4 regions of the Bacillus sp. FJAT-42376 genome follow, and region 2 is predicted to be linked to each of the others. Evidence: riboswitches for the same ligand, from Rfam matches in the RefSeq annotation. Region 2 holds a riboswitch; each other region holds the start of a gene.

Region 1 (8,159 bases), 1.1 Mb from region 2:
GGGATATTATAACATTTAAAACGAAAGAAAAAATATTGGTCACCCATCGGATTTATGAAGTTCTGAATGAAAATAAATATAAAACTAAAGGAGATGCCAACGATGCACCCGATCGTGAGACAGTCGAAAGGAAAAACATCGTAGGCAGTTATACCAATTTAACTATTCCTTCAGCAGGGTATCTATTTGCCAGCATCCAATCAAATATAAGTTTGCTTATTCTGCTTAACCTGCCAGGCATAGTTCTCCTTTTTCTATCTTACAGGCTATTGTTCAGGCAGACTGAAAAACAGATAAAAACAGATTGATCCTTCTCCTTAACATGAGAAGTTCAATATAAATTTGGTCTAGGGGGCTTTTACAATGGGTATCAAGAAGAAATTAGGTTTAGGACTGGCATCTGCAGCACTTGGTCTTTCATTAGTCGGAGGCGGTACATATGCGTATTTTAATGACAAAGCAGACGCTGCTTCTTCATTTGCAGCGGGAACTTTGGATTTGAATGTAAATCCGACAACGATTATTGATGTGAAGAATATCAAACCTGGTGACTATATGACTAGAGCTTTTAAATTGGAAAACAGCGGTTCTCTGGATATTAAAAAAGTGCTTTTAACAACAGACTATACCGTTAATGAAGGTGCTGCAGGGAATAATTCGGACTTCGGCGATCATATTCAAGTAAACTTTTTATACAATGCAGATAAGCTGAATGATGTAATTTACAGTACTACGCTTAAAGAATTAAAAGATATGGATCCTAATGTACTTGATAAAAATGTTTTCACCCCTTTATTCGAGAGAAAAGGCCTTAAAGCCGGAACCACAGATGATTTATTTGTCCAATTTGAATTTATTGATAATGAGCAGGATCAAAATGAATTTCAAGGTGACTCTCTCCAGCTGAAATGGAATTTTGAGGCACGTCAGGGAAAAGGGGAAGAGCTTTAAGGCTGATGGGAAGGCAGGAACTTCCTGCCTTCTTTTTACATGACTCTACCCATAAAAGAACGGGGGCTGGAGGCAATTCGGAACAATATGTATGAAAGTCATTCCTTATTTAAGTTATTCGCATTAATTTATTCTTTTTTATTGATTTTAAATTATGCAGCCTCTCCTACTGGAGCATATTATAACGACCAAAAGGAACAAGGCATTTATATTGAAGCCGGAACCTGGTGGGATAAGAGTAATTTGAGTTTTGAGGAACTTCCTGCTGCAGATGAACTTACAGGCTGTGAACCAATAAGATTAAACTTTCCTGTAATAAACAAGGGTTTTACGATGATTGGTACGACCACATATCGAATCTATAAAAATGGAGAAGTATTTACAGAAGGCACATTAGGAATAATCCAGGCTGAAAAGACGGCAATTTTATCTGTTATAACCGATTCTCCAGGGACTTATATGGCCGAGGCTGATCAGCGTCCAGGCTATGGCGGCAATGACTCAGAGATAACCAGAACAAACAGCCAGTCCGTTTCAATAGCTGAATGTCCTCCGCCTAAAGATGAAAAAGAAAAGCAGGAGGAGAATCATGAAAAGGATTCTATTAAAGAGGAGATGGAGGGAGACAAGGAAGAAGTAGAATCTCCAATAGAAGGCACCGAGGAGGAGAACAAGGCTATAGAAGAAACATCCTCAAGCGATAATCCTGCAACAGACGAATCAGGTCGTTTGAGTGAGGAAACGATAGGCAGCGAAGGGGGAGTTAATAAATGAAACTGGCGGGAAAACTAATCAGTCAAACATTATCCGCACTGCTGTTTGTTCTCTTGCTTGTCATGATCCTCCTCGTCCTCTCCTCAAAAGCATCCGGCGGTCAACCGGAGTTTTTCGGCTATCAGCTGAAAACCGTCTTATCCGGTTCAATGGAACCCGGAATTCAAACCGGCTCGATCATTGCTGTCAAAACAGGCGGCGATATGAATCGTTTCCAGCCAGGGGATGTCATCACTTTTAAAATGGATGAAAAAGATCTCGCAACTCATCGGATTGTAGCAAAAAAGGCGAGCGGTCAGGCTGTTATTTATACGACAAAAGGAGACAATAATAAGACTCCTGATTCTGAACCGGTGCTTGCTCAAAATGTGACAGCCCAGTATACAGGTTTCACCATCCCGTATATCGGTTATTTTATTGAATATGCTAAGTCAAAAGAAGGAAACGCGCTCTTGTTCATTATTCCCGGATTGCTTTTGATTGGATACTCCATAATAACCATTTGGCGGGTCATTTCGAGGCTGGAGGAGCCTAAGAGGGTATAGTTTCCTGAATTCCATACATAGCATAAATAATGGCCTGTATGCCAAAGGAGCTGCTTCATGAAAACCGCATTCATTTACCTGGCGATTGTTAATACAATCGATTTATTTGTTACATTAGCCGGTCTTGAACTTGGTTTTATAAAGGAAGCAAACCCTCTTATGAAAAACCTGTACGAGTGGACTCCAGTGGCTTTTATCGGAGTGAAGCTGATGTTTTCGATTCTTCTGCTTTGTATGGTGTTTCTAATTCCGCTGAAAACAACGAAAATCTTAAAGGGTGCGACCTGCGCAGCCTGTCTTCTTTATACATTTGTCATGATTCTGCATTCAACTTGGATTTTCCATGTAACCAATTAGGAGAGATGATGATGTTCAAAAAAGTATGTCCGCGCTGTGCAAAATCTTCTTATAGCAGTTACAATGGCGGAGCATGGGTCTGCCCGGTTTGTTCGAATGATTTATCCTTCCAAAGGGTTCTTTTTGAAAATGCCCAGACGAAGGTTACCCCATTAAAAGGGAAATACAATGAAAATCAGCACCGTCAAAAATCTTTCATCTCGTTGTATGCTTAAAAAACCAGGTCCTGTATCCTGGTTTTTTTGTTTGTATTGGCATAGAGCTTACTATAGGCTATTTTACCGGATAAATAGATGCAGAGAAAAAAGCCGCAGTTGGCTAAATGCCTGAAAAGTAAGAGTTTTCGAAAATAAGGCAAGGTTATTTTTCAGAAAAATCATACGAATGGATGAGTGAATTTTCTGGTACAAAGAACCTTTTGCCGAAATTAGGCGACTGCTAAACTAAAGTAGCGGTAAGAAAGAATTTTATGACAGACTCTACATAATCTTACATCTGTAGAATTTTTTCCTCCATGCACGTTTATTTATCAGAAGATTTCGATAGTAATGGTTGAGCTTCTTTACAGGAAAAGAGTTCACATACACGCAGAAAAAATCAGGAGGAATGTAAAATGGGGATCAAGACAAAATTAGGGTTGGGTATTGCATCTGCAGCGCTCGGATTATCACTGGTCGGCGGGGGAACTTATGCCTATTTCAATGACAAAGCAGAAGCGGCGAGCTCTTTTGCGGCGGGAACGCTTGATTTGAATGCGGTTCCTACTGAGGTTGTGAATGTGAAGGACATGAAGCCCGGAGATTGGATGACACGAACCTTTAAACTGAAAAATGATGGAACGGTTGATATTAAAAAAGTTCTTTTAACAACCGAATATACGGTAGCGAATAAAGAGGGCGAGCCTGCAAATACAGAGGATCTCGGCAGCCATATTAAAGTGAATTTCCTTTATAATGCGGACAAGCTGAATGACGTTATTTACAGTACAACGCTTGAAGAGCTGAAGGATATGGATCCAAATGCTGTAGCTAGCAATGTGTTTACCCCGCTTTTTGAAAAGAAAAAAGGACTGAAAGCCGGTACAACCGATGATTTGTTCGTACAATTTGAGTTTGTTGACAATGGTGAAGATCAAAACCAATTCCAGGGAGATTCTCTGCAGCTGAAATGGACATTTGATGGACGCCAGGGTGAGGGACAGGAGCTATAATTTCAATCGGTTCCGATAGTGTATAGAGAGGGAGCAGTACAGCAGGTAAGTGGCTGTGCTGCTCCCTGCCTCACTTTATCGGTTTTTGCATCTTGGGAATTCATACATATCGAACGGGGGATGAAGATTGATGAGCAGAAAGAAAATGAAAAAGGCAAATAAGCTGCTTCAGACTGCGGTGTTTGTTTGTGCGGTTTTGCTAATATTGACTTTATCCGTGACGCCCGTTCAAGCCTATTTTCATGCGAAAGCCGAGCAGGAAATAGGAATTCAATTAGGTTCCTGGTGGGATGGAAGCAAACTCAGCTTTGAAAAAGCAGGTGAAACAGAGCCGAAGACAAACTGCAGTCCCGTAAATCTTACGTTTTCAATCAGAAATTCAGGATTCGGAATGATTGGTTCTACAGGCTATCGAATTTTTAAAGATGGCGAGCTTGCAGAAGAGGGCTCCCTTTCAATCATTGGGGAGAATGAGACAGGACATCTTTCTATTCGAACGGATAAGGCTGGAGTGTATTATGCAGAAGCCGATCAGCGCCCTGGCTTTCAGGGAATGAATGAAACGGTCCGGACAGAGAGTGAAAAAGTTACGGTAGCTGAATGTCCGCCTCCAAAAAAGGAAGAAAAAAAGAAACCCGATTCAAAAGTTCCTTCTAAAGAAACGAACAAAGAGAATGCGGACAAGCCTGACCTCGAAGAGAAACCAAAACCTGAGAACGATTTGCCTGCCGCGAACTCTGATGAAAAGAATGAATCCGAAGTTCTGCAAACGAATCCTCCGATTTCAGAAGAAAAGGAGGAGAGAAATTGAAGATTGTAAGCAGAGCGTTCACCTTGCTGCTGTTTTTTATTCTGATCAGTCTTGCCATCGCGGTTTTCTCTTCAAAGGCTTCCGGCGGCGAGCCTCAAGTTTTTGGTTATCAATTTAAAACCGTTCTTTCCGGATCAATGGAACCGGGGATCCAGACCGGTTCAGTTATAGCAGTAAAGACCGGAGGAGATATGAACAGGTTTAAAAAGGATGATGTCATCACATTCTGGATGAATGAATATGACCTCGCAACTCACAGAATTACGGAAAAAACCGTAAGCCGGGGACAGGCAGTGTATCGGACGAAGGGGGATCATAACGAGTCGGAGGATTCAGCCCCTGTACTCTCTTCGAATGTGGTAGCTGAATACACAGGTGTGACGATTCCTTATGCAGGCTACATCAGCAGCTATGCCCAAACAAAAGAGGGCCGTGCGCTGTTTGCTATCATACCTGGCATATTACTGATTATTTATTCTATCTCCACCATTTGGCAGGCGATTTTAAAAATCGAGGAGAATCATAAAAAAACAGCTTCATAAAAAATAAAACGGTCTGGACATCTGTCCGGCCGTTTTATTTTTTTGGCTGATGCATCCGCCATTTATTAAATTCCAGAAATTCTCTAAATTGATCTTTCGTTACGCCTGATTGCATAGCTTCTTTTACAAGTGATGCCCAGTCCTGATCCAGCTGATTTGCATAAGCATCTTCTGTGTTGCCGTTTAACAGGGTATTAACAGAGATGCCAAGCACGGATGAAACCTTTTCCAAAAATTGTACAGATGGATTGGATTGCAGATTTCGTTCAATCGAACTTAGGTATGATTTAGCTACGCCTGCCCGGTCTGCTAGTTCAGATAGAGATAGATTTTTTTCTTTGCGATATTTGCGTATGCGTTCCCCAATCATAACATCACCTTCCCATCGATATTATAGCATATAACGAAGGGATCATTTCGATAAATCGAACAAAATCGACAAAATTTTTTCGACAAAATTTGGTTATTTCTCTCTTTCTGCCTGCTTATTTTGAAGGAAATAGCGGATATCTTCTTTGCTGATTCCCATGTCCAGTGCAGCGAGGATCAATTCTTTCCATTCTACATCCAATTCTTCTTTTACGAGTACCTTCTCCATCCTTTTTCCTCCTAAAATACGTATGTATTTCAGGCAATCCGGCGATCATCATTGCCTGGCCGGCAACCTAAGACCCGTGATTTTGCGTCCCTGCCTTTCAACAGGTTTGCCTTTATCTGACAGAATCGGCATCCTTTCCGCGGACGTCATACTAAAGTCACGATCAGCGGAAGGAACCTTTGTACCATGATTATAGATTGGAAAAAGAAAAAATGGTGCTGAATCATGTCGAATTGGAAAAATATATTAAAATTTTTGATTTTTCTGCCGATATAATTAAAAAATCGTTTGCGGATTCAGGTAAAAAATACCCCCGTTATTAACAGAAATATGGATGTTCGGTTCATAAAGGTCCTTCAATGCGCCTTTTTCGAGTTCATAAACTTCCGGTTTTTCCTCCATATCTTCATAGAAATGATGGAGGAGCATTAAATCGGCGTTCCATCTCTGCCTCGATTCTTCTGCCCACTCATGAGAATCCTCTGCTATTTTTCTCTCGATGTACTGCCTGATTCTCGTCATTCCGCTTTTGGGCAGAATTAACGGCGAGAGGGTAAAGCGGAAGTCCGGTATTTTAGGAGTAAGCTGAAGCTGATTCAATCTTTCCTGAAAATTCTCGACCATCGTTCCGCTTATTAAATGGAGACCGATAGAGTAGATAAAGTCTTTTTTCATATCGCACTGATAGGAAACCGTCATATTCATTCCAAGCCATGGATGGAGCGGCTGCTGTGTTCCCTCCATAAATGAATCCTCATACATACGCGCAAATGCTCCCAGCTTACGCGCTGAGCCAAATATTTGATGGAGCCTCGGCGATCCAAAGTGGATGAATTCTGTTTTCTGCTCTTCTGAGACTTCGTCCTTATCTGTGAGCAGCGTAAGACTCATTGGATTCGGCTCGCCCCCGGTTTTTTCAAGGTAATGCCAGTAAAAAGGGCGGTTCATCAGTTCTTTGTCCAGATCGACTGTCAGCTGGATGGCTAAAGCGCCAGGTGTTTTTTTGGATATATCGCACTGGTTCGCCCGAAAGAAGCGTTCAAGCAGTGTATGAATTTCCTGCTGGTTCATCATTTTCCTCCTTAAAGGATGTCACCTGACACTTTTTTTTCTTCCGTTTCCTGCTGCCCGAAATCGAGGATGGAAGTAAGGTTTTCCATTTTGATTTTCATTTCGCCTTCTGTTGAGGAATGGAACAGGATGTCCTGAAGGTGCTCTTCGAAATTTGTAATTTCCAAACGTGTCAAAATCTCATCGAGCTGTCCGATGACTTTTTCAAAGAGATTGATTTTCTCATACAAAAGCTTAAGAATATGTTCTTCAACGGTATTTCTTGTTGACAGATTATAAATATGAACATCCCGTTCCTGGCCAAGGCGATGAATCCGTCCAATACGCTGTTCGAGCCTCATTGGATTCCATGGCAGATCGTAATTAATGATCTGATTGCAGAATTGAAGGTTAATTCCTTCCCCCCCGGCCTCTGTGGCAATCAGAACTTGAATGTTTCCTTTAAACAAATCCTTCATCCAATCCTTTTTTCCGCGCTTGAATCCGCCACGAAAAGGCACTGAAGAAATTCCGTGCTGCTTTAAATACCATTGCAGGTACATTTGGGTGGCCCGATACTCAGTGAAGATAATGACTTTATCATTGATTTTCTGGATAATCTCCAGCACTTTTTCAGCCTTGCTGTTTTGGGTTACTTCATCTACTGCTTTCAAAAGCTGGTGAATAACAGGAACCGGTATAGGAGAACCGTCTTCCTCTGGACGGTCCAGCATTTTTTTCAGCGTCATGTAGACGGATTCCCGGCTGCTGCATGCCTCTCTCTGGAGGGTCATGATGGAGAAAGTGTTCACTCCTCCGGGAAGAGAGGTCTTTACTGCAGTTATTTGATCGTATAGATGTTGTTCTGTTTCAGAAAATTCAATGGGAACCGTTTCAACAATTCGTTTCGGCCAATCAATGCCTGTATCGCCGCGCCGGTTTCGAAGCATGACTTTATTGATCAGTTCCCTTAGGTGCTCATGGTATTCGACGGAGCGATTTTTGGCTGAAAACACTTCAGTAAAGTAGGCTTCGTTGCCAAGATGACCAGGTTTTAAAAGAGAAACAAGATTAAAAATTTCTTCAATTCGATTTTGGATCGGAGTTGCGGTAAGCAGGAGACAATATTTCTTTTTTAAATTCAGCACAAACTCGTAGTTTTTCGTTTTGCTGTTTTTCAGTTTATGAGCTTCATCAATAATAACGAGATCATAAAGCTGATTCAAAACGATATCCCGGTGCGGATTTCGTTTAGCCGTATCAATGGATGACACAACGACATCACATTGTTCCCATACATAACTTTTCTTTTGCTCAACAG
Region 2 (8,159 bases):
GGCCTGCTGTGTATCATATTCATACACGAGTCCATTTGGATAAACCCCAAAGAACATTTTCTCTTTTAAGGAGGTCATATCTTCCACTTGCCCAAGTCCTTCGAACATTTGAGTTGTTTCAGTTCTCGGATTATAAATACCCAGTCGTCCGGAGATGAACCCCGAACTGTAAATGTTCCCATTCACGCCTTTGCCCACATTGTAAATTTCTACCGGCTGTGCAGGAAGCTTAAGGGAGGACGTGGAGGAACGGTTATCCAGCAGATTGTACTGGTAGAAACGGCCTGCATTACCTGCCAGACCAACAACCTGCGGCTGCCCGTTCACATTTAAAATATCCAGGGATACAGCACTGGAGGAAGCTACTGATCCATTCGTCTCCCGGCTGCTTCCATCTGCCGGATTAAATTCAAACAGCTTGCCTTTCGAGCTGTAGAAAACGGTCTGATTGTTCCATGCAGGAGACACCCCTCTGGAATCAGCCGGCAGAACATGCTCCAGCATATCCGTTTCCTGATTCAGGACAAGGAGCGCACTTTTGTTTTCCATTTTGGCATATACTTTTCCTCCGGATAAATCCAGATCATATACAGAAGCAGCGGATTTAAAATCCTCCGGAAGAATATCTGTTTTCTCATTCGTATTCAGATTCCATTTAATTAGAGCAGCCGGTGAGCCAAGACCGACATAGAGCGTATTCTGCTCTTCATCGTACTCTACACTTCTGGCATAACGCCGCCCATTCATAACGACACCCAGGCTGTCAAAGCCATCGTCATCACTGTATGTAAAGACCGTTCCGCCATAGGAAGTCACACCGAAAATACGGTTGTTTTTCGTATCGTAAGTTAAATCCCAAATGGTCGTATTCGATCCCCTAGGGGCAGAGGCTTTCCCTAAGTCTGATAGCTCCCTTGTTTCGGGATTGTACCGGTAGAGTTGCTCATTCGGTGTTGAACCAATCCATACTTGTCGGTTGGAATCCACTTCAATGGACCACGCTGCAGTCGCACCCTCCAATGTTTCCATATCCACTACTTGTTTGGATTGCAAATCAATGACCACGAGCTTTGCAGGTTCTCCCTGTAGAAGGGCATAGTAAAGCGGACGTCCGTACTGGTCCATCCCGGCTTCACCGCGGATCACATTGACATATTGAACTTGCGGACCAAGGTTTTTATACGGTCCTTCCGTGGCAGATGCGGGGAATGCGAGCAAAGAGATGAGGAGCAGGGCAGAAAAACACATTCGCATTAATTTCAAAATAATATCCTCCAAAACCTTTCTTTAATCCAATTTCCCTTTTCGAAAATCCGATTATTTCTCTAATATGTATATTCTACCAAACATTAGGAATTATGTCTTAGAAATAAGGGAAATTCTTCAGGGGAATGTATAACATAAAATGTATCAAAGGCTTGTAAAGATATACGTTTTTATTTATAAATTTTTTGTAAAAAATAAGAAATTCTAGTTGAACATCTTTAGCATTTAAGTCAGATTTCACCTTGTAAATTTTAGAAGATGCATGAAAACATATACCTGTTTTATAATCGTGACATAAGAATGATAAAATTTGTCACATATAAACATATTTGGTGATTATCCATAAAAAAACCCCTCACACTGATGTCAAGAACAGCATGAGGGGCTCCCGCTTTATGAAAATTTGAAAGGGGAAACAGTATTATTGAAAGGATCTAAATGCAAAAGACGTAGGCTGTTTATATCATCTGTTTTCTCTTCGTCTATGTATGCGGCTTACCAATCAAACATTCGATACTTTCGCCCTAATTGTATCATAATTTTTTCCTCAAATGTTAAATAATTTTTCTTTTTTTACATTATTGAAGGAAAAAATTTCTTTTGCTTTTAAAAGCTTCTTTATTATAATGCGCTCTCATATCCTGAGAAGACCATAACCCTATATTTAGAAGTGAAAAATTCACTTTTTGCTCAAACCCCCTATTCTCTAAAATCAGCTGCTCAAGCATCATAACATCGTCTTTTAGTCTCTTAAAAGAATCATACTCTCTCGATTTGTCCGAACGCGCAATATGGTGCTGTATGTAATCTCGCATGGTTTGACTGCTGATTTCCGAAAGATGATTCATACCGGTATGGTTAACACAGTATTGAATAAACAATGTTACAGCACTTTCAGTTTTTCTGCTTCTATATATATGATTCCCTGCGATAAGGGACTCAATTTCACTCCGAATCAAATGACTTCTATACTTCTTCGTATTTTTGTATGGTTCCTGCTGTTCTTTTTCACTGTTCACAATATGCAACCTCCATTATTCACCTTACCTGAGCCGCATAAGAATAAAACACACCATGTCAAATAGCCATGGTGTCATTGTTGCTTACCTACGGCGGCCTGACGATCCTAGCATAATATGCCTTAGACTCACGGCTTTGCGTCCCCGCTTTTCAGCGGGTTTGCCTTTATACTGGTATAATTGGCTATTTTTTCAACAGTGACTATTATACTACTAGATAAACAAATTATCTATTTAATTTTTTGATTCATTTACCAAATAAGGAGTCTTGCACCCATTTTTTTTAAAAAAGAGACTGACAATCACTTGTCAGTCCCCCGATAAGCCTTATTTTATTGAACTGCACTTAGGTCTATTATACGCCCTTCAACCGCTGGCTTAATGCCAGGATTTGCTTTTAAGTACTGGCTGAACGTTTCCCAGTCCGTGAAGCCTGGCTCGCTGACACGGCCTTCGTCGTATGCCTTTTTAAACATGGAGTAGCTGTCTCCGCCTGCTGCTGTAAATGCATTCGTTGCCACAGCATACATTTTTGCCGGATCCAAAGCCGTGTAGTTCGTTCCATCTTCTTTCACTTCTGCTTTTACCACCCGCTGTCCAGCCGGTTTAGAGCTGTCATACGTGAACTTCATTCCCGCCACATGAAGGAATGCCCCTGCTTCTTTCGGTGCCAGCTCCACACTGTGTTCAAGAGCAGCCTTGATTTCTTCACCCTTAAGGTTCATGATGGCAAGGGAATTTCCGAAAGGCATAACCGTCAGGATTTCACCCATTGTTACATCCCCCGCATCGATTGACTCACGGATTCCTCCTCCGTTTTGAACTGCGATCACCGTTTTAGGATTGATCGTTTTCGCTCTTGCAAGCATCCCATCCGCAATCAGATTTCCCAAATTTGTTTCTTTTGTGCGGACATCCGCACGGACACCATTCAGGACTGTGTCTGTTTTAGCGACCACTTCGTTTTTAATTTTATTAATGCCAGGTCTGTATTTTGAATCAAGGATTGATGCTGCTTCCTGATCTTCTTTAATAACATACTGATCCCCGGATTTTTGGTCAATATCGATCAGTTTGCCTGCTTGCTTGATTATTTTTCCGGCTGGATCAAATTCAACATCCAGAACACCAAGGTTTTTGCTGAGCTCTCCCGTTTGAACGATGACGGTAGGTTCAGCTCCCGTGTTATCCAGAACCGGTGCACTCAGTACCGTATGGGAGTGCCCGCCGACAATAATGTCAATGCCTTCGACTTCTTTAGCAAGCGTCACATCATTATCCCCGCCGCCATCCTGGTAACCGATGTGAGTGAGGGCAACGATCTTGTTAATCCCTTGAGCCTGGAGCTGTTTAACCGCTTCTTTTGCTTCCGCGATGTAGTTTTCAAAGGCAACGTCCTTACCAGGGCTTGAAATGGTTTCCGTTTCTGCGGTGGTAAGACCAAAAATACCCACTCTTTCTCCGTCCATGTTTTTCACGATGGCACTGTAGGAGTGGCCATCTTTCGGATCAGCCGTTACGTCAGAGCTTGTATAAGCTTTCATATTGGCATCCTTTGAAAAATCTACATTCGCGCTGACAAATGGGAATTTTGCTTTTTTAACGAAATCAGCGAGTGTGGCGGTTCCAAGATCAAACTCATGGTTCCCAAATGTCATGGCATCATAGTTAAGGAGATTCATCAGCTCAAGATCTGCCTGCCCTTTGTATTCGTTAAAATACAGAGTGCCAGAGAAGACGTCCCCAGCGCTGAGAAGAAGGGCGTTCTCCTTTTGAGCTCTTGTTTCTTTGATAGCTGTAGCCATTCTGGGAGCGCGGTCTAAATTTGCATGAGTGTCGTTCGTGTGCAGAACAGACAGCTCAAAGTTTGATGGGAATTGAGTCCGATATTGGATTTTCAACGACTCTTTTTCTTTCATTAACGCCGGCTCAAGTGATGCGTCTACTAAAGAATACAGATCCTTAAGCAGCTGATTGTCAGGATGAAGGTTAGTAAGAGCTGTCCGAAGGTCTTTCCCTTTTCCTTCTAGCATCGTGATAATGGCAAACATCGCATCTGCCTGTGTTTGATCTTTCCCTGCAAGAGCGGCTTTGGCTTTTTGGTGGTAATCATAGCGGGTCATTTCAGAAGAGAAGGACTCCGTCGTCAATTTAGCAGGCAAGACGAAACGAGTGTTTACAACGTTTCTGGATGTACTTCCATAAACTTTTGAAACCAGTTTTTCAAGCTGCATCGTTTGTTTTCTAAGCTGATCATAGGCTTTTCTTAACTCTGAAGGAGACATAACAAGAAAATCTGCTTTAATTTTGTTCCTTGCCGAATCCAGTTTTTCACCGTATTTAACCGCATCGATGAGGTATGCCGTACGCAGGCGCTGAATTTCAGAAAACTCAAGACGATCATTCATCAGCCTTTTAATGCGTGGACTGCTAATTTTAGCAACTTCTTTTTTGGCATCAGCAATGGTATTTTTGGCGTTGTTATATCTCGTTAGAAAACTAGGAGATAATAGCAAATCTCCTGCTTCATCCACCTTATATAGCGCGGAGAGAGAATTGGAATAGAACTCGGCGTTTTTAACGGCCTGCTCCGCTTTCGAGCTGGATGCAGCCTGCGCAGGGTTAACCGCTGCAACAGTGGAAACAGCCAGGGCAGCAAGGCCAGCTTTCACAAATTTACTTTTCGGCATGTCTATAGTTCCTCCTTGAGTTTACTCGTATGTAAGCCAACAAAGTTCCAGTGAATGATTATAAAAGCTTACTTATCTTTGAGTCTATCGTATTACAGAAGTCATATCTATGTTAAAAATGTAAATTATGTATTTCGTTTGTAAAAAAACTTTAGAAAAAACAAATGACGAACCGGGGTGAAACTTTTATAATTAAAAAGACCTAAGTCTTTATAACCATAAATATTATTTGCTAGTAGATGTTTCATAAAAAGGAGAAAAAACAACCAATGAAGAAGATACTGATCCTGGTTTTATTATTATGTTTCGCTATGCCTCACAAAATCTATGCTTTAAGCAGCAGCCCATATGTTAAGGAGTATATAGAAAATAAATTTCAATACGAACCTTTCATGCAAGATTACAAAGTTAATAATGATTATTTAAATTTCTCTACTGCAAAAGAGTTCAAACCTGAAAAATTCATTTGGGATGAGAACGGTATTCCCATGGTTAAGTACGGTGCCAAAACAGAATACAATCCGGTTACTACCGCTCAAGGCGCTTTATACTATCACGGAAAATATCTCACTACTAAAAGCTCTGAAGACCGGGAAGCTTTTATTAAACTCACGGATGCTTTAATAAAAATGCAATCAAAAGACGGATCCTTCCGGTATTCCTTTTCCCATCGAATTCCTCATCTCAAAACCCGCTATCCAATAGGATGGGTTTCCGGCATGGCCCAGGGGCAAGCCTTAAGTGTTTTTTCCAGAGCATTTGACGTGACAAAGGATATAAAGTATAAACTTGCGGGGAATGCTTCATTAACTTTTTTAACGACGCCAGTCTCCAAGGGAGGACCGATGACAGACCTCTCACACATTAGCACTAAATGGAAAGACCAAATCTGGTTTGAAGAATACATAACCGCGCCTAGAAATAATTACACCCTGAACGGATATATTTACACTCTGCTTGGTCTTTATGATTGGGGCTATAACCCTGAGATGACTTTATATGGCGGAGAAAAGGCAAAGGCTCTCTTCCAGAAGGGCCAGGACTCTGTAAAGAAAATTCTCTCAAAATATGATATAGGGGGATATACAGCATATGATCTCAGTCACTTGACGCTGAAACAGGAACCGCATGTTGTAGGTGAATACCACAGAATTCATATCTCTCAGATGTATGTTATGTACCGACTTACAGGAAGCAACTATTTTCTTGATTCCTATAACCGGTGGAAATCGTATGTTGAACCTGTTTAAATAGAAGGTCTTGAAATTAAACAGAGGAATGGCAAAGTATGATAACCTCTATACTCATAAACATACATGGCTATAAATTCAAAAAAGGCTCTGCAGAGATTACACCTCTGCAGAGCCTTTAATATTTATAAATCGTACTATATCTTTTAGTTAAATTTAACGACTCCATCCTCCAGCTTGAAATCTTTATCCATATCAAGAGATGCAGTCACTAAACGATTAGATGCAAGCTCTGCAGATGGAGCTTTAGTATTATCTGCAGGCTGGCTCGGTGAGGATGCATTTCCATTTTCTAATGGCTGCTGTTTGTTTGACCACACAACCTTTGAACTGCCTTCTAAATTGATTTTCTTGTATCCTGGCGCTCCTACGGATACATCACCATAATCAGAAAATATTTGAATATCCTCTGATAAGGTGCCTCTTTTAAAATTGAAACTAGGAGTTAGTGAGGCATTGCTTGGATTTGATCCTTTGTCTATATTAACCCCGTACCAGCTGTTCCCTTTCGTATAGAAACCATCTGCTTCCACAACGGAACTGTTGATGATCAATCCTGCTGCTGCATTGTCATTAGCTTGTACTTCCACAAGACTTACGTTTTGAGATTCATAGACATTCAATCCGCTGCCCGGCGCATTTTGGATGATTAGATTTTCAAGCTTTACTGCACCAGCCACTCCATTAATGGATAGTAAATTCTTTTCATACCCAGCAGAGTACGTATAACCAGCTTTAGGCTTAAAAACAACCCGCCCTTTTCCAATTATCGTTACCGGTTTAGTAATAGCCAATTGCTTAGATAATTCGTATTCTCCCTCATTGACGTAAATAATTGCACCTTCTTTCGATGCTTGTACAGCCTCTTCAAGAGTTGGATACAGCGTTCTTTCTCCTTGAATCACTGCTCCTTTTGCAAGTGGCTGCCCCTGGTTTGTCCAAATCAATTTTGAAGATCCGGCCACCCTATAGAGTTCTAAGTCCGCGATAACCTCTACCCCGCCTTTATCAGAGACGATTTGAGCAGGCTCTGATAGAGATCCGGAATGGAGTGTGAATTTAGCAGCAGGTGCTGAACTGCTTGGATTTGATCCCTTATCCACATTCACTCCATACCAACCGTTTCCGCTTGTTGTAAAGTCACTTGCCTCTACTACAGAGCTGTTGACGATTAATCCTGCGGCCGTATTTCCGATAGAGTTTACTTTTTTCAGCGTTACGTCCTGGGATTCGAATATATTGAGTCCGCTGCCTTGTGCATTTTTAATCGTCAAATTTTGAAGCTCTACTTTACCAGCGACTCCAGTAACAGATACTAGATTTTTTTCATAAGGTGCTGAAGGCGTATAATTGCCTTTAGGCTTTAGAACGACCTGTCCGTTTCCAATAATGGTTACCGGTTTAGTAATGACCAATTGCTTAGATAGTTCGTATTCTCCCTCATTAACCCAAATAGTTGCGCCTTCTTTAGCTGCCTGCACAGCCGCTTCAAGGGTTGGGTACAGCGTTTTTTCTCCTTTAATGACTGCCCCCTTTGCAAGTGGCTGACCTTGATTCGTCCAGAATAACTTAGAAGTACCTGCAACTGAATATTTTTCAAATCCTTCTGCAGAGACTGTCACATCTCCATTATCGGAAAAGATTTTCGTTGGCTCCAACAAAGCTCCGCTAGTCAATGTAAAACTAGTGACAAGGTTTGGATTGCTTGGATTGGATCCTTTATCCACGTTCACTCCATACCATTTGTTACCATTTGTGCGTAAATCTTCTGCTTCTACCACAGAGCTGTTAACAATCATCCCTGCTTCATTGTTGTTTAGAGAGCGGACATTTTTCAGCTTTACGTTATTGGATTCATACACGTTAATCCCGCTTCCCAGCGCATCCTGAATGGTTAGGTTCTCCAGTTTGACTGCACCAGCAACTCCATTGAT
Region 3 (8,159 bases), 200 kb from region 2:
AGGAAGCTGATACTCTGTCAAGAAACTAGACACATAAAATGAAGAAAAGATGATTTTTTCTATTGTGCGTACATTTAGTGGCATTTGATAGACTTTCAGGGGACTCTGAAAATCTATCAAATGGACAGATAAGGCCCTCCCTGTTCTCTGTAGTACTGCCTTTCAAACTCAAGCGGAGACATATAATCACAGGCGGAGTGAATACGTTTGGCATTATAAAAATGCACCAAATACTCAAAAATCTCTTGCTTGGCCTCTTCCCTTGTTTCATACGATCTTTGAAAGATTAGTTCACGCTTAATCAAACCATGAAAAGACTCAATACAGGCGTTGTCGTAACAATTTCCTTTTCGGCTCATACTCGTGTACATCCCATTCGCTCGTAAAATCGCTTGATACTCTTTTGACGCATACCGGCTTCCTCGATCAGAATGATGCACGATGCCGGGATTTGGGGGCACAGCTGCCAGAGCGCGGTTCAGGGCGGTGATGACAAGCTCTTTGGTCATCCGATGACTCATGTGCCAGCCAATGATCCGACGAGAGAAAAGATCCATAACCGTTGCGAGATACACCCATCCCTCACGGGTCCAGATGTACGTGATATCCGCTACCCACACCTGTTTAGGGTGGTCCACCTGAAATTGTTGGTTGAGCAGATTCGGATAAATCGGCAGCCGATGTTTTGAATTAGTTGTCGCTTTATGTTTCTTCACGGTTTTAGACCGGAGCCCCTGCGCTTTCATAATTCGTGTAACCGTCTTTTCTGATACACGTTCACCTCCAGCCCAAAGCATTCGCGTAATCTTGGGACTTCCATAATTTTCATCGGACTGGAAAAAGGCGAAACGAACTTTCTGGGTCAGCGCTGCCCTGCGCTTTTTCTGTTCAGACTGCTCACGGCTTTTCCATTCATAGTAGCCGCTTCTTGAAACACCTAGGACTTGGCACATCTTCGCTACACGAAACTCGTGGCGGTGTTCATCAATAAAAGATTACTTCGGGTTTCTCGCGAAGATGCCCATAGCCTTTTTTAAAATGGCTTTCTCTTCTTCCAGATCACGGATCCTTTTATTCAGGCGGTGCGACTCTTCATTTTCAGGCTTCACATTCCCACTCCCGACAAAGCCTTTCTCATCACTTTCTTCGTACTTCTTAATCCAGTTATGCAGGGTCTGTTCTGCCAGGCCCAGCTCTCTGGCCACTTCAGCTTTCACCCGCCCCTCTGTCATTTTGACTGCACGGATTTTAAATTCTTTATCGTACGTTCACTTTGTCAATTTGAACACTCCTCAAATGTGGATGACATGTACCAATTATTATACATGTATTCTCCCTATTATCCGTGTCCAGTTTTTAGAGTAGCATTAGGTGTAAATGTCAACACAAATATGTACACTTTTGCTTGTTTAAGGATGTACAAAATCATTCTTTTTCTGCCGCTAAATGATCCTTCAGTCGGTAAGATTGGCCCACTATATTAACGACCGTGGAGTGGTGTAATATCCGGTCTAGGATGGTATTCGCAAGTTTAGGGTCTTGGAACACTTCGTCCCAAGTCTTAAAATTTACGTTCGTTGTAAAGATCGTGCTCCGCCTTTCATACCGGCGATCAACAAGCTGGAAAAACAGCTTGGCATCTTCCTGATCAATGGGCAGGTACCCAATCTCATCAATAACCAACAATTTGTATTTTGCATAATGTTTGATCCGGCTTTCCAGGCGGTTCTCTAAGCGTGCTCGCTTTAAATTCTGCATCAAATCATGGCACTTTATGAAATAGGTGCTCGTCCGCTTTTTCGCTGCGACAATTCCAATGGATGTAGCTAAATGGGTCTTGCCGACCCCACTGGGGCCTAAGAAGACGATGTTCTCGTTTCGCTCAATAAAGCGCAGGGTCAGAAAGTCCAGAATCTGCTGCTGGTTTACCGAAGGTTGAAAGGAAAAGTCATAGTCCTTGATTTCTTTTAAGTGTGGAAAGGCCGCCACTTTAACCATGGACTGAACCATGTTTTTCTCTCGCACATCAATCTCATAATTGGTTAGTTTAAGGAGGGTTTCAATAAACGACAGCTGATTGCGAACACCAAAATCTATGACTTCATCCAGATGAATCCCCATTTGGTTCAGGTTCAAGTAGTCCAGATTCTGCAGAAGCTGCTTGTAATTCGTATTGGCATTCATCCGTTATACACCCCTCCAATGGCAGCTAAGTTTTGTTTAGCCAGTTCCTCAATTTCAGGGTAATAGGGGGCCGAAACTTGCAATCCTTCTTTGTAATGCTCTTCTTGATAGTTAAGCTTGGCTTGTCCAATCGGATGTTGGGCTATGAGTTTCGTGTTATAATAAACCCATAATTGGTCATCATACACTTGTAATCCTACTCTCTTGCCTTGGTATTCCGATGGGACGGAGTAATGGTTTGATTTGTAGGAAATCATGTTCGATGCATTGACTTTTACAAGCGTATGTTTGATTCGATAGGAATCTCTTACTTTTTCAGTTGGTAGCTGGAGTAAGTGGTTCCTTTCTTTTTTGTATTCAAAAATCGGAATTTTGCCTGTCCCCTGATGCAGCTCATGATTGATGCGCCGGGCAAGATCCTGCACAAATCGATGCAGTTCTTCTAAGGTTAATTGCCCTTGGTAGGCATGGATCTCATCCAGTAATTTCATTCTGGCCTCAACCTTCCCTTTTGTCCTTGGCCGGCCAGCCACGCATGGTCTGACTTTGAAGCCGATGTCTTTGGCGTACTGGTCAAATTTTGTATTTACTTTTCCTGAAAAGAAGTCCGTGCACGCTTCATCCATCACGGTTTTCATGTTATCCGTCACGAGTTCCTTCGGCACCCCTCCAAATGCTTCAAATGTTTCTGTCAGAAAGGAAAGAAGGACACTTTGAGACTTGGATATACTTAAGTAAAAGGTACGGAATCTCGAATAGGAGAGGAGGAGGACGGCTACATTGATTTCCACCTGTTCTCCATCTTTTGTTTCAAAACGGATGTTTTCTTTCCAGTCAAGCTGTGCCTGCTTGCCGGGCGGCGTCTCGAAACGGACGGTTCCTTTGGGAGAGGGAAGACGCTTCGCCTCTTCAAAGTAAGCTTTGAATTCTGGAGTTCGTGCGATGTAAGCTCGAAAGGCTGAGGTGGAACAGTCCAGCTCATGGTTGTCTTTCAGGTATTGCCATAGGACTCGGCGATAATAAAAAACCTGTTTGGAATCCTCTGACAAGAGAGCCGCAATTACTTGATAGAACTTGTCGATCTTAGAAGCCTTTTCTCTTTTTCTTTTTGGAATGAATCCATTCAGATACTTATCCACTGTCCGGCGATCTACACCCAGTTCTTCTGCCAGTTTACTCTTATTGATTTTCATTTTTAAATGCTCCATTAGTTGTTTGAATTTTGGTAAGTCTCTTAGACTCGTAATCTCAAATTCTGTGTCCACCGTAAGCGCCAGATACACATCAATCACCTCTAAAACAGTATGAAATGATTGATCAGCTTTGTACATCTTTATTCAAGCAAGATTGTACATATTTAAATTAGCATTTCTATGTGCATCTGGAAAAAGTGGAAGACAGCTAAAAACCGCCGCAAGAACTTAATCAAGCTGGGGATGAGCCGTAATCAGGCATACAAAAACAGCCACACAAGCAAAGGGGTGGCCCGCACGGCTTACTCGTGGATATTAACCACAACCATTACAAACAAAAGACTAGCCGCATTCTGGCTAGTCTCTGGAATGAAACACTATATGAAAGTAAATGCCTAGAATAAAATTGAACCGCCGTATACGGATCCGTACGTACGGTGGTGTGAGAGGTCGGGAGTTAATCACTCCTTCCTACTCGATAAATATGTCTGAATAACTACTTTTTAGGAATAATATACTAAATTATGTTGCATTAGGAAATATACCCTTGTATAATAAAACTTGGAAAATCTAACCATAGAATAAAGATTGAAAAAGGCAAACCAATTGAAAGGTTGGGACGCAAAGCTTTAGGGGCTAAAGTCAGAGATGATTATGCCAGCCAGCTACCGGACTGTATAAAGACATTCGGGAATCGATATGTCTATTTTTGTTTTCCAAATTTCAAAATCTGGGGGATCAGTAAATGAGAAAAAGAAGTCTGGTATTTTTATTAGCACTTGCTTTTGTAATTGGTACACTCTTTTCCACAAATGTAACAGAAGCAAGTGTATCGGTTTCTGCTTTGCAGAAGCAAATTAAATCTTTGCAGGCTACAATTGCGTCAAATAAAAAGCTTTTGGCTGCTAAAGACAAACAAATTAATAGCTATAAAACGCAAGTTGGTAGCTTAAAATCTCAAATATCTCAAAAGGATAAGGATATTAGCAAATACAAAGCAAATGCAGGTACTCCTTTAAGTTCAAAACTAGCGTATCAAGGTTTTGTCCATAGTGGAACATATGAATATGGAAAAACTTCTGTCCCAGCATTATTAAGTTTCAAAGGTGTTAGATATGCTCCAATCGATCTTATGGCAAATCTAATAAATAGCCATTCTTCTTATAACAAAAAAAGCGATACTGTATTTTTAGGAACTGATCCTAATGGCACAACATATATGTCAGATGTAATAAGTCCTTTTAATTATACATATGAACCCTCATTAAATAAAGAAATGACTATGGGTGGTAAAACTTATAATAAAGGTTATAGTATGTTCTGGTCAGGTATTGATGAATATATGGTATTTAATTTAAACAAACAATATACTCATATTACAGGTCTCCTAGGATTTGCGGATGGAAGTAACTGGGGATCCCATCACTTCAAAATTTATGGAGATGAAAAATTACTTGCTTCATATGATTTAGCTAAAGATGACCTGCCAACTTCAGTAGATTTAGATGTTACGAATGTACAAAAGCTAAAAATTACTTGTGAAGATGGTCAAATAGATAATGGAGTTATCAATTTTGCTAATGTAATTATAAAATAAGATAAAAAAGCATCCTTCGGGGTGCTTTTTATTATGGGAACAAATGATTATCCTCTAATTAGAGGACGATTAAAATTTTTTCTTCATATATGCAAAAGTCCTAACGAAAATATTAAAGAAATATTTTGGAATGACTTTTAAAAAATGATGAAAAACCTCGGCCTCAAACCTATAAAGATCAGAGTAAACATACAGGTTTGTACACATTGCCCCCGCAACGTAATTATTTTCAAACGTAGTCAAGCAATTTTAATGTTAGCCTAAAACCACTGTAAATATTGCTGTTATAGTATTTTGAAGATAGGGTGGTTCGACTCCCACCGTCTCCACCAATACATACTTTGGTGGTTTTAGTTTTTATGTAAAATATGTGTAAATAATCAAAGGAAGGGCCAGAGGCTCCTTCCTTTTTTGTGTTTTTGGATACTTCCGCAGGATTAGTTATTATAGACAAAATTTTTTATTTCCTATAAATTACATTTCTTATTTATAGTAAACTTTATTCATGGGAAAGGAGTGAACTGCAGTGAGCGAGCAGACAAACGTAATCATTATTAATAAGAAAATAAAGGAAATTCAGTTGTCTAGCAGAAAACAGATTTATTCTGGTTTTTTAGTTCCAATAAATTCTGATTGGACGGGAGCAGTATTTAATCTGGAAGAATTGGATGTTTTGGCAAAGTCGCTATCAAAGAAACTGGATACGTATGCTTTTTGTTATGAATATGCGGAAGACTTTTTTTGGGGGTTCCGTCTTTATAAAAGCGGAAAAATGATGTCAGAATTAACCTTAACTTTTGAAGAAATTGAAGTAAAAGATATTCAAGAAGGGCTGGAAACTCTTCAAAACATAGCGTATAAACAGGCTTCATACCAAAAAATGATGGAGATCCTGAACGGGGACCCGGTGGGGCAAGAGTTTTTCCTTGCCGATCTATTTAAAGAAGCATTTGACTTTGAGAAAGTGGATGGAATTTGTTACACCTCACTTAGTGAATGGGGCAGTACAATGCTTGAAGAAGAAAATATAAAAATAATTAGTTCCAATCAAAAGAAATCTAGTTTTTACGATCATGTTTTGAGTTTATTTAAAGAAAATTTAGATGAATTAGGTTTTCATCTAGATCCTGAACTGTCAAATGACTATATGGTCTATTTAAATAAATACAAAGAAAATTTTAAATATACAGCATTTTATGATGTGTGTGAAAAAAATACATTGAGAATTGGATTCAGAACTCCAAATTCAAGCGAAGAAACGGGAAGAGAATTGATTAAAAAAAAGCTTCATTTAATCATAGAATACAAAAACAAAAAAGAACTTAGTCATCTCTTGGAAAGAGAAGGCTACCTCTTTATTAAAAGAATGGAAGAATATCTTAGTAATCATCAAATAACGATTGGGAACGTAGACAATTTATATAAAAGCAGATGTGATTCTTTTCTTAAAAAAAAAGGATATTCCAGGACGAAGTTTAGTCCCGATATTGTACATGGGGGAGAAATACAATATGAATCGGGCGATTCCATTATTGTAATAGAACATATGTCTGGACTGGCAATCATCAGAGCTTTCATTCGTTATAAAGGGGAAGTATTCGAACTCTCAACGATTCTAGATCGATGGAGGAAAGAACTCAAATTGAATATATCGCCAGGGGGTGAAGAATCATTTTCTTTCACAACCGAATCCGAACTCTTAGCCCAATTAGATCGCTTACTTATGTACTTGGACTGGCTGCTGTTAAAAGGTATGGAAAATATTGTGGAAGATCCGTATTTAACACCTGATACTTTCAAATCAATTGAACACGCTTAAGATCAGCTAAAGTAGCCCGAAATAATTCGGGCCTTTTAAGCATGATGTCTATCCGTTCCTAATTTGGTCATGTGGCATGCACCGTTCCGTGTATCTCATTCCATTGCTTATAAGGATCCAATCCATCTTCACGCTCTGCTTTTTCCATTGGAAGACGGCGGTCTTCAATGGTTTTGCTGAATTCATCGTAAAAATTTTCGATTTCGAAGTATTTCCGGTCATCCCGATAATAGGTTTTGTATTCATCTCTTGAAACAATGTATGTCACTTTTTCCGGACTGCAGTAGTATAGGGCGCCAAGACACATAGGACAAGGGCTTGCCAAAATATAGATTTGGCAGTCTTTTAAATGTTCGGTGCCCAGCTTTTGGCAAGCATCCTGGATAGCAAGAATCTCGGCATGGGCAGTTGGATTATTCGTTTGAGCGGCCTGATTCGTGCGTTCGGAAATCATTTCATCGCCCCGGGTAATGATACAAGCGAAAGGTCTGCCTCCTTCTTCAACATTTTTACGTGCCAATTCGATGGTCCTCTGAATGAAATCCATATAATTCCCTCACTTCTAGTATTTTTACAACTTCTTCCCCTTTGTCGGTCTATTAAACGCGGGATGGCACATTGAACATACGCTTACGTCATAATGGAGGAACAATTTTTTCAAAATCTCCTTTTTGTATTGCTCGTTTCAAAACAAAAATTGTAAACTGGAGTTTGAGGTATTTGAATTTTCTAAAAATAAGAGGAGTGAGCTGAAATGATCCATAAACTTGGACAAATTATGCTGTATGTGAATAATCAGGATGAGGCAGTGAAGTTTTGGACGGAGAAGGCGGGGTTTCACGTCATTTCTGAAGAGGATAACGGACAGGGAATGAGATGGATAGAAATCGCTCCGGCAACGGATTCAGAAACCACGATTGTTCTGCACAATAAAGAAGTCATTGCAAAAATGTCGCCGGAACTAAATCTTGGCACTCCTTCTTTCCTGTTTTTTTCTGAAAATCTGGATCAATTATACAGCGACTTATCCAGCAAGAAGGTGACGGTTGGAGAAATCGTCCATATGCCTTCAGGAAGAGTATTTAACTTTGCAGATCCTGAAGAAAATTACTTTGCTGTAATGGAAAAAAAGTGAAGAGCCAATAAACCGCAATTAAAACAGCAGTACCCTAAATGATAGTGGAGGGTACTGCTGTTAAGAGTGCTGTTTTCCCAATACATGAGGATGAGAATACCTGAAACCCTTCACAACTACCCCATCATCAGCCGGTTCAAAATCAAACTCGGGAACACGTTCAAAACCCATCTTTGTATATAAAGCCATCGCACTTTTCATAAAATCTGCGGTATGTAATCCAACATATGC
Region 4 (8,159 bases), 690 kb from region 2:
TCCCTTATCTCCAAGAATCATCAGCGCTTTCGGGTCATGGCTTTGGAACGTAAACCATTTAAACAGGAGCGCTAATTCCTCCTCAGAGAGAGTTGATTTTTGTTTTCTAACCGGTGCCTTTCCTTGCAGCTCTATATTTTGATGATGAACCGTATTGGGTGTCCGTTCATACTTTAAGTCTTTTTCTTCTTTCTTTTCCGGTGTAATGGTGAAAAGAGAGAACTGTATTTCTTCCATTCGGGTAATGAGGGTATGGATCCAGCTCGATACACCTCCGCTTACATAGGGATAACTCCCTTCAGCAATGATTCCAACTCTCATCTTTATTCCGCCTCTTTCCACACAACTTTTGCATCGGGCTTATTCATTGTGAGCAAATAGAGCCCAGGCTGTCTTTCTTCTATTTTTCCAAAATGATATTGGGCTGGTTTCAGCTTTTTGCCTTCCTCTATCCTGATTAAGAATAATGATGGGGAAGGCACTTTGTATCCATGAATTTCAATCCCTGAATCGCTGTATTCAACGTTCCATTTCCCTTCCTGATAAGCTGCAAGCCGTTCTTTTGCCCCGTACTGCGTGTATCCTTTCAAATAAGGAAACTGATCATGTAAAAATTTCTGCATTTTTACATATTCCCCTTTAAGGCTTTCCCAGCTTTGGTTTTTGGACCGTTCCTCATCCAAAACGTCATCAGGATGAATAAAGTGCGAAAAAACCCCCATGTTCGCTGCAGCATCTGCAAGCTGGAACTGGTCTTCTTTCGTAAAAGAATAACCGCTGTTGATTCGCGGGAAATGATAAAGATCCTTGTAGACGGAATCATATCCGAACTCCTGAATGAGGCTTCCGTTCGAAGGATCTCCTGTATAAAGGCTCGAAATCACTTCGAGGCCGGGCATTGTATGCCTTACAGCTGAAATTCCAGACCGGTTAAGCAGGTTGGATGGCGGAACGTATGTTTTAAATGTCTGATCGGAAAACAGTTCTTCCTGAACCGTTCTGAGCTCCAGGAGAGCTTCTTCCATTTCCTTTTGCGAATCCCAGTACCGGTAGCCGAATTCCGATGAAACCGGTTCACTTCTTGTTACAAGCGATTCATGGTTATAGCCGTGAAGAGCAAGCTCTCCTCCGGCCGAAAGGAGCTGTCTGCCATAAAGAAGCAAATCTTTCTGACTCATCTCGATAAGCTGGCTGCTTCGTACATGAGGCTTGTCAAGATACGTTCCAATCATCGCCCCGGTGTAGGGAAAATCATATTTCCCGCTGATAGCTTTCATATCCGGCCACCATACTTCGCGGTAAAACTCATCATAAGCCATTCCGTAATCCCTTTTAATTTTTTCTGCTTCCCTTTTAGCAATCGGCGCAGGGAAATCATCGATGAACATCACTTTCTCACCGGCCTGCCCCGAGACAAATGCAGGGAACGCAAGGCTGATTGCCTGCACGATAATTCCCCGTGTACTCTTATCCTGAAGGCCTGTACCATTCCAATTGACCACTCTGCCTGCTCCGTAATCACGTGTCCAGAGCAGCGGAATTTTTTCTGCCGTAATGTATGTTTTCGCTTCAGGGACCAGCTCCGCTTTTAGCATGCTGTTTGAGAAATAGTCCGATGCAGAATCCAGATTGGGGTAACCGTTAAAAAAAGAATCGGAAAAGGCAATGCCTTTTACTTCATCATCAAAGCCTTTTTCCTGTTTAATGCCGAGTAAATCATACCATTCCGGATCCGCAAAACGGTTGGCAGCAAACAGTCTGCCTCCGTCTTTAACAAATTTGCCGATTTGGCCGGCATTCCATCGTGACGTGTCTTCTCCGGTCAAGATGATCATTGTATATGGATCACCTTGAATCCCCCCGGTTTTCTCGGGCGGGAGGACCTCATATCTGACATTCGCGTAATGCAGCGCCTTTTTTATATTGTGATAGGTACCTTCACTCAGCTTGTTTCCTTTCTCGGGTTCAGCTACGTAAATCCTCATATTGCCTGGTGAAGTTCCCTGTTCAGGAGTGCCGGACGTCATATACGTAATTTCTTCTGCAGGGAAAACTTTTTTGCCGATTGGCAAATTCGCATAAAAATGGTCTTCATTCATATATAAAATTCCTATCAGCAGGAAAACAACCGCAATTGAAGTAAAAATTGCAAAACGGGGAACCCTTCCTGTCATCTGTTATTTCCTCCCAAATACTGAATAATCTTCTGCTGCCTGATTGGAAAAGAGTTTATATCAGGATGATTTCGAAGCCGGACCGCCAATTCAAACACTCTATCCCAACTGCCATTTTGGTAAGAAATTTGCAGCCAGCCCCACATGACTTGGGCCGATTGCGGCTGTTCATGAAGCAGGCTTTGGAAAATCTGTTCACTCTCCTGCGGATTTTTCTCAAAGATTAGCATACCGAGCGCTTCCCTGTATTGAAAATCTTCGGGGAATTCAGCAGCAGCTTCTCTCAGAAACCCTTCATAATCCAATTCAGTCTTCTCCCTGATGGCACTGGAAAGCAATTCGCTGGATAGGTACTCCTTATAAGTAGATAGAAGCTGCTGGTAGGTAATGGGATGTTCCGCAGACAAGTCTCTTTTTTGCTGGGTAATTTGATTGGCCAGCCGGTCTTGAAGGACATTCGTAATCGTTGCAGCATAATGAACCGCTTCTCTATCCGGATGGTTCAGTCCTTTTTTAATAATTTTCTCCTGGCTGATGGTTTTTTCATTGGACATATTTAAAAGCAGGCTTTTCATCATCCACCCGTTTCCAGAGGAATAACCGCTTGCGGAAAGCAATTGGCGGTCCTGGTTAAGCGTCTCTCTTAAATTTTCAAAATTATAGACCTTGTTCTGAATATAGCTCGAGTATTCATCCATGAATGACCCATCCTGATTCTTCACAAAGAGGCGCAGCAAAATAAAGCCGAATATAAAACCAATGAACGGGAGAAGCAGAGAAAGCATGACCCAGAGCATAAGCAGACCATGCTGATCCTTCTCCACTTTTCCGGCAAAATAAAAACGGGCAGCAGCAAAAGATACGGCACACCCGATAACAGATCCGGCACCTAATAAGATCATCATGTAATAGAAGCCACCTCTTTCCGTATAGCATTCTGGAGTCTTTCCCTGACTGCCGGCTCATTGGCCGGATCAACTCCCGGCAAAAGAACATAGAGAATTCCTGCCTCCTCATCCCATCCGGCTGAATCCAGTTCCCTTAGCTGCTTTTTCATCAGGAGATCGATTTCACTGATCATCAGACGGTCTGTTTTTAATTCAAAAATAACAAAAGGCTGACCGATTTTTTCCGCGCGTTCAAGTTCTGCATTAAACCGTTTAAAAAAGGAAGCGAGCTGATAAATACCGGTTCCCGGATATCGCTGATGCTCATTTTTTTCCCTTTCATATGTATAGGCAAAACTTAACCGGCTTCCCATCCATTTCAGGCACCAGTCGAGCCATTGAATATGCTGGGAAGTACAGGCATTGAGATCAATTCCATCAAGTGCGAGAATATATCTCATTTCCCCGTAAACAAACACAGGGCCTGCCGCAGCCGGAGACGCTTCATCGTCCTCCCTTGATCTGAACATTACATGCTCTTGCCCTTTTATTACTTTGCCTATTAAAGATGGGACCTCATCAAGCCAATAATCTGACTTGAGCCTGCCCTCTTGATTTGTGTTAATTTTTGAGCGGATTGAATCTCCTTGACTGGATATCAGGTACAAACAAAGCTGCCTGCTCGTAAACCTTTGGTTAACGATACGGACCATTTCATTAAAGATCGTATCTGAATCAGTAGAATTAAGTGCCGTAATCATCTCGTACATGTCCGCATATTGATCCTCTGACTCTAAAAATCGCTTTCTATACGTCTCGTTTATATTTAATGCTTCATCCAGAGTCTCTTCTAAAATCTTTTTTTCCTCAAGAATTTCCTCATACCCATTTGTTATATCAAAATAACGTTCTTGTTGAGAGTTTCGTGATAGCCCCGTGAAAAGGAGCAGAAAGAAGAATAGCGAAATGACCAGCATATTGGATAAATCTGTGAGATAAAGATAGAGATCGCCTCCATTGCCGATTTCAAATGCAATGGAAGAAAAAACGGCGGAACAAAAAGGAACAATCCCAAAATAAATACCATATCTTAGTGAAATAAGGACGATAGCTGCAGACCATAAGACCTCGCTCAACATCGGAATATTTTCTGAAAAAAAGTGAAGAAAAAAGAGATTGGCAAAAGATAATCCGAATGACTCAGCCAATTTTAATATAATATTGGATTGTTTGTAGATCATATGAATCACTGCTTTCACAAAAAAATTAGTTGAGTTCAGAAAAATAGGCTGATATGATTAGGACAAAAGGTGATGGGCAAACTTGCTGAAAAGCAAGGACGCAAAGGCATGGGTCGTCGATTTCCAATCGGAAATACCGATCGCCAGCCTGCGAAGCTACCATCCCTCGTTAAAAAACGGAGGGATTACAAATGAATAATGTAATCAGATTTTTTGTATTGGCTTTTTTTGCTGTATCCAGTTTTATTTCTTTATCTCCCGCTGCCTCTGCCCTTACGACAGCTACATCTCCCGCTGCTTCTGTCCAAAACGCTGCAAATTCCACAGGAGTTTTAAAAAACGTGAAAACCTACAAAATTTTCTACGATGCTCCTACCCCATCGATTATCAAAAAGATGCAGGCCTATGACCTCGTCATAATAGAGCCCCTTCTTTACACCAAAACCCAAATTGAAACGATTAAGAAACAAGGTACAAAAGTTTTCGGCTATATCAACTCAATGGAAGCCGATAACTGGAACACTGCATTCATGCAGAAGCTTACACCGGAAGATTTTTATCAGCAATCCACTCAAAAATACTATATTCAGCAATGGGATTCCTATCTGATGAATATGAGTTCTCCTCATTTCAGACAATTGCTCTTATCAGAAATTGGAGCTCAGGTTGCCGCTAAAAATATGGACGGGGTCTTTTTTGACACAGTTGGAAACATAGATGATTATTTCAGTGATCAGCCAGCTGAGCTTGCGAAACAGCGGTCAGGCCTGGAACAGCTTTTAAAAAGTGTTAAAACGATGTATCCATCCCTCGGAATCATCCAAAACTGGGGAATTGATACTCTGAAAACAACAAGCGCAAACTATGTTGATGCAATCATGTGGGAAAACTTCAGTCATAATGTTGTGTCTAAAGATGAGTGGTCAAAAAATCAAATAGATCAATTAAAAGCGCTTCAGCAAGAGAAAGGAATCACGGTTCTTACTGTTTCTTTTGAGCAGCACTCTAAAAGTGCATGGTTTTCTGAGCAGCAGGGATTCCTCCATTACAAAGCAGTTAAAGACTTTAACAGATGGTAATTACTATAGCGGGCAAAGAATTCAGGTAAGATTCGACAATTAGTAGTTCTCCATCCTCTTTTATGGAAAAGGACTTACATTATTTGTAGCACAGCAAAGGAAAGCTCGCAACTTTCAGATGTACCAATAAAAAAACCAGACGAATGCCGATGTGCCAGTCTGGTTTTTTTAAAGGAAAAATCTCTCCCCCTGTATCATCTTACCTACTCCAAATCACTTAGTCTATTCTATATAACAGGAATTCATGTCAAAAGTAGGCTTTATTTTACGATAGGTTATACACTCTTTACTCCTATTGGGTTCTATTAACCTGATCACTGGAGCCAGCGGACACACTTGCCTGCAGGCTTTCATCATCCGGTTTAACAGAGCTTCTTCCTGAATAATGACTGTTTTACTCAGGGCTTTCAGCTTCGCCGTGAAGCACCTCCCTTTCCCCTTCTGCCCATTTGTTTGCGAGAGCTCATAGAAAAAAGACTGCGGTAAAATCCGCAGTCTCTCTTTTATATCTTCACAGGCCTTTTCCAGAATCCGACGATAAGGGCCGTGATAATCGATCCTATCAATATCGCTAAAATATATAAGAATGGATTCCCGTCTACTACCGGGATTACAAATGCTCCGCCGTGAGGTGCCGGCAGTTTGATATTGAAGAGCATAGATAGGGCGCCTGCTGTCGCTGCACCAATGACGGATGCTGGAATGACCCTTCCCGGATCCGCGGCAGCAAATGGAATTGCCCCTTCTGTTATAAAGGTTGCCCCCATAATGTAAGCCGTTTTCCCCGCTTCTCTTTCTTGTTTCGTAAACTTGTATTTAAAGAAGGTTGTAGCCAGTGCCATTCCGAGTGGCGGTACCATTCCCCCTGCCATTATGGCAGCATGAGGAGCGAAGTTTCCTGCATCAATCATGGCAAGACCGAATGTATAAGCTGCTTTGTTCAGCGGTCCTCCCATATCGACGGCCATCATTCCTCCAAGAATTAAGCCCAGCAGTACAAGGTTCCCTGTGCCCATTCCCATGAGCCAGCCGTTCAGCAAATCCATTAATGCTTTTGCTGGCGGGATAACAATGACCAGCATGATGACTCCTGTAAACAGGATACCGAATAAAGGATAAAGCAATACCGGTTTGATGCCTTCAAGGGATTGCGGCAAACGGCTGAACGCCTTTTTCAGGAAAAGAACAATATAGCCTGCCAGGAAACCGGCAATCAAACCTCCAAGGAAGCCAGCATCCCCTGTTGATGCCAGCAGGCCGCCGACTGCACCGGGTGCAAAGCCCGGCCTGTCTGCAATACTCATCGCAATAAAGCCTGCCAGAATGGGAATCATCAGTTTAAAAGCAGTTCCGCCGCCGATGGTATTTAATACATAAGCAATTTGATTGTAGCTCGGATCATTGGGGTCTGCAGATTTAATCCCGAACATAAAGGAAATAGCGATGAGGATACCGCCCCCGACCACAAACGGAAGCATATTTGATACACCATTCATTAAATGCTTATAAAATCCTGTTCTCTGCCCTTTTTCCTTTCGGCCATCTCCGCTTTCTCCCTGGCTCCCCTGGCTGTTTTTATAAATAGGACCATCCTGTTTCAAGGCTTTTTCTATTAATTCACCCGGCTTTCTTATTGCTTGTGCAACAGGTACTTCAATGACTGTTTTTCCTGCGAATCTTCCCATCTCGACTTGTTTATCCGCAGCAACAATAATCGCGGAAGCCCTTTCAATTTCGTCCTCTGTTAACCGGCTTTTCACCCCGCTTGAACCATTGGTCTCTACTTTGATGTGAATCCCCATCTCCTTGGCTTTTGCTTTCAGTGAATCTGCTGCCATGTAGGTATGGGCGATTCCGGTCGGACAGGCCGTTACCGCCAGAACAAGCTGGCCAGACGATTCTGAAGCGGACGGCTCCTCTTTTCCGGCCATTTCATCTTCCTTTGAATTGATCGCTTCCAGTATCTCGCTCTCAGACTCGGCGTTCTCCAGTTTTTTCCGGAAATCAGGATCCATAAGAAAGCTTGATAAAGAAGACAAGGTTTCCAAGTGTGTCTGATCCGCCCCTTCTCCGGCAGCAATCATGAAGAACAAATGACTCGGCTGTCCATCGAGCGACTCATAATCAATTCCCGCCTTTGAACGGCCAAATGCAATGGCCGGCTTCTTGACTGCTTTGGTTTTCGCATGCGGAATCGCAATTCCTTCGCCAATTCCAGTCGTGCTTTGAGCTTCACGTGCCAGAATCGCTTCTTTATATAATTGACGGTCTGATAACTTTCCGGCGTGATCCAGCTGATTGACGAGTTCGTCAATCGCTTTTTCCTTGGAATCAGCTGTTAATTGCAGCCGGATCGTTTCTTTTGTCAGCAAATCCGTAATCCTCATTTTTATATCCCCCTCATCCAATTTTCTCTATTTTAACTTCCTTATATAATTTTTCAGCCTCTTCTTTTGTACAGAGATCATGTGAGAATGCTGTAGCGCTTCCTGCCGCGGTTCCCCGCTGAAATGCTTCCTCAACCGTGTCTTGTTGTGCCAGCGATGCGAGAAAGCCTGCGACAACGGAATCACCTGCGCCTACTGAATTTTTTAACACTCCTTGGGGAACCGATGCCTTTAGTACGCAGTCTTCATTAACCAAGACGGCTCCTTCTCCGGCCATTGAAACAATTACATTCTGAACGCCAAGACTGATAAGCTTTTTACCGTAGTAAGCGGCTTCATTTACATTCGATACGGTCGTATGGAACAGTTCACCCAGTTCGTGATGATTTGG

Evidence for each region. Region 2 has a riboswitch for cyclic di-GMP ahead of CEF21_RS20635 (hypothetical protein). Riboswitches for the same ligand answer to the same signal wherever they lie in the genome.
Region 1: another riboswitch for cyclic di-GMP. It lies ahead of CEF21_RS15005 (anti-repressor SinI family protein); the one in region 2 lies ahead of CEF21_RS20635 (hypothetical protein).
Region 3: another riboswitch for cyclic di-GMP. It lies ahead of CEF21_RS19685 (NPCBM/NEW2 domain-containing protein); the one in region 2 lies ahead of CEF21_RS20635 (hypothetical protein).
Region 4: another riboswitch for cyclic di-GMP. It lies ahead of CEF21_RS17130 (glycoside hydrolase family 191 protein); the one in region 2 lies ahead of CEF21_RS20635 (hypothetical protein).

What each region holds. Positions count from the first base shown of each region.
Region 1 is NZ_CP033906.1:2,982,216-2,990,374, reverse strand. It holds gene CEF21_RS15055 (signal peptidase I) at 1-308, shown strand, start outside; gene CEF21_RS15050 (CalY family protein) at 364-951, shown strand; gene CEF21_RS15045 (hypothetical protein) at 1,039-1,725, shown strand; gene sipW (signal peptidase I SipW) at 1,722-2,270, shown strand; gene CEF21_RS15035 (DUF5658 family protein) at 2,328-2,627, shown strand; gene CEF21_RS15030 (hypothetical protein) at 2,639-2,842, shown strand; gene CEF21_RS15025 (CalY family protein) at 3,241-3,837, shown strand; gene CEF21_RS15020 (hypothetical protein) at 3,968-4,648, shown strand; gene sipW (signal peptidase I SipW) at 4,645-5,190, shown strand; gene CEF21_RS15010 (helix-turn-helix domain-containing protein) at 5,225-5,560, opposite strand; gene CEF21_RS15005 (anti-repressor SinI family protein) at 5,654-5,788, opposite strand; cyclic di-GMP riboswitch class I at 5,818-5,909, opposite strand; gene CEF21_RS15000 (YqhG family protein) at 6,065-6,859, opposite strand; gene CEF21_RS14995 (DEAD/DEAH box helicase) at 6,871-8,159, opposite strand, start outside.
Region 2 is NZ_CP033906.1:4,113,553-4,121,711, forward strand. It holds gene CEF21_RS20630 (ligand-binding sensor domain-containing protein) at 1-1,263, opposite strand, end outside; gene CEF21_RS20635 (hypothetical protein) at 1,845-2,285, opposite strand; cyclic di-GMP riboswitch class I at 2,375-2,460, opposite strand; gene CEF21_RS20640 (5'-nucleotidase C-terminal domain-containing protein) at 2,618-4,975, opposite strand; gene CEF21_RS20645 (D-glucuronyl C5-epimerase family protein) at 5,245-6,225, shown strand; gene CEF21_RS20650 (hypothetical protein) at 6,372-8,159, opposite strand, start outside.
Region 3 is NZ_CP033906.1:3,909,442-3,917,600, reverse strand. It holds partial or broken gene CEF21_RS19710 (IS3 family transposase) at 117-1,265, opposite strand; gene istB (IS21-like element helper ATPase IstB) at 1,426-2,184, opposite strand; gene istA (IS21 family transposase) at 2,181-3,467, opposite strand; cyclic di-GMP riboswitch class I at 3,964-4,050, shown strand; gene CEF21_RS19685 (NPCBM/NEW2 domain-containing protein) at 4,123-4,974, shown strand; gene CEF21_RS19680 (hypothetical protein) at 5,501-6,793, shown strand; gene CEF21_RS19675 (nucleoside deaminase) at 6,861-7,340, opposite strand; gene CEF21_RS19670 (VOC family protein) at 7,548-7,928, shown strand; gene CEF21_RS19665 (GNAT family N-acetyltransferase) at 7,989-8,159, opposite strand, start outside.
Region 4 is NZ_CP033906.1:3,420,110-3,428,268, forward strand. It holds gene pelF (GT4 family glycosyltransferase PelF) at 1-321, opposite strand, end outside; gene CEF21_RS17115 (DUF2194 domain-containing protein) at 324-2,174, opposite strand; gene CEF21_RS17120 (hypothetical protein) at 2,171-3,079, opposite strand; gene CEF21_RS17125 (nucleotidyl cyclase domain-containing protein) at 3,076-4,302, opposite strand; cyclic di-GMP riboswitch class I at 4,368-4,458, shown strand; gene CEF21_RS17130 (glycoside hydrolase family 191 protein) at 4,494-5,381, shown strand; gene CEF21_RS17135 (PTS fructose transporter subunit IIABC) at 5,885-7,768, opposite strand; gene pfkB (1-phosphofructokinase) at 7,782-8,159, opposite strand, start outside.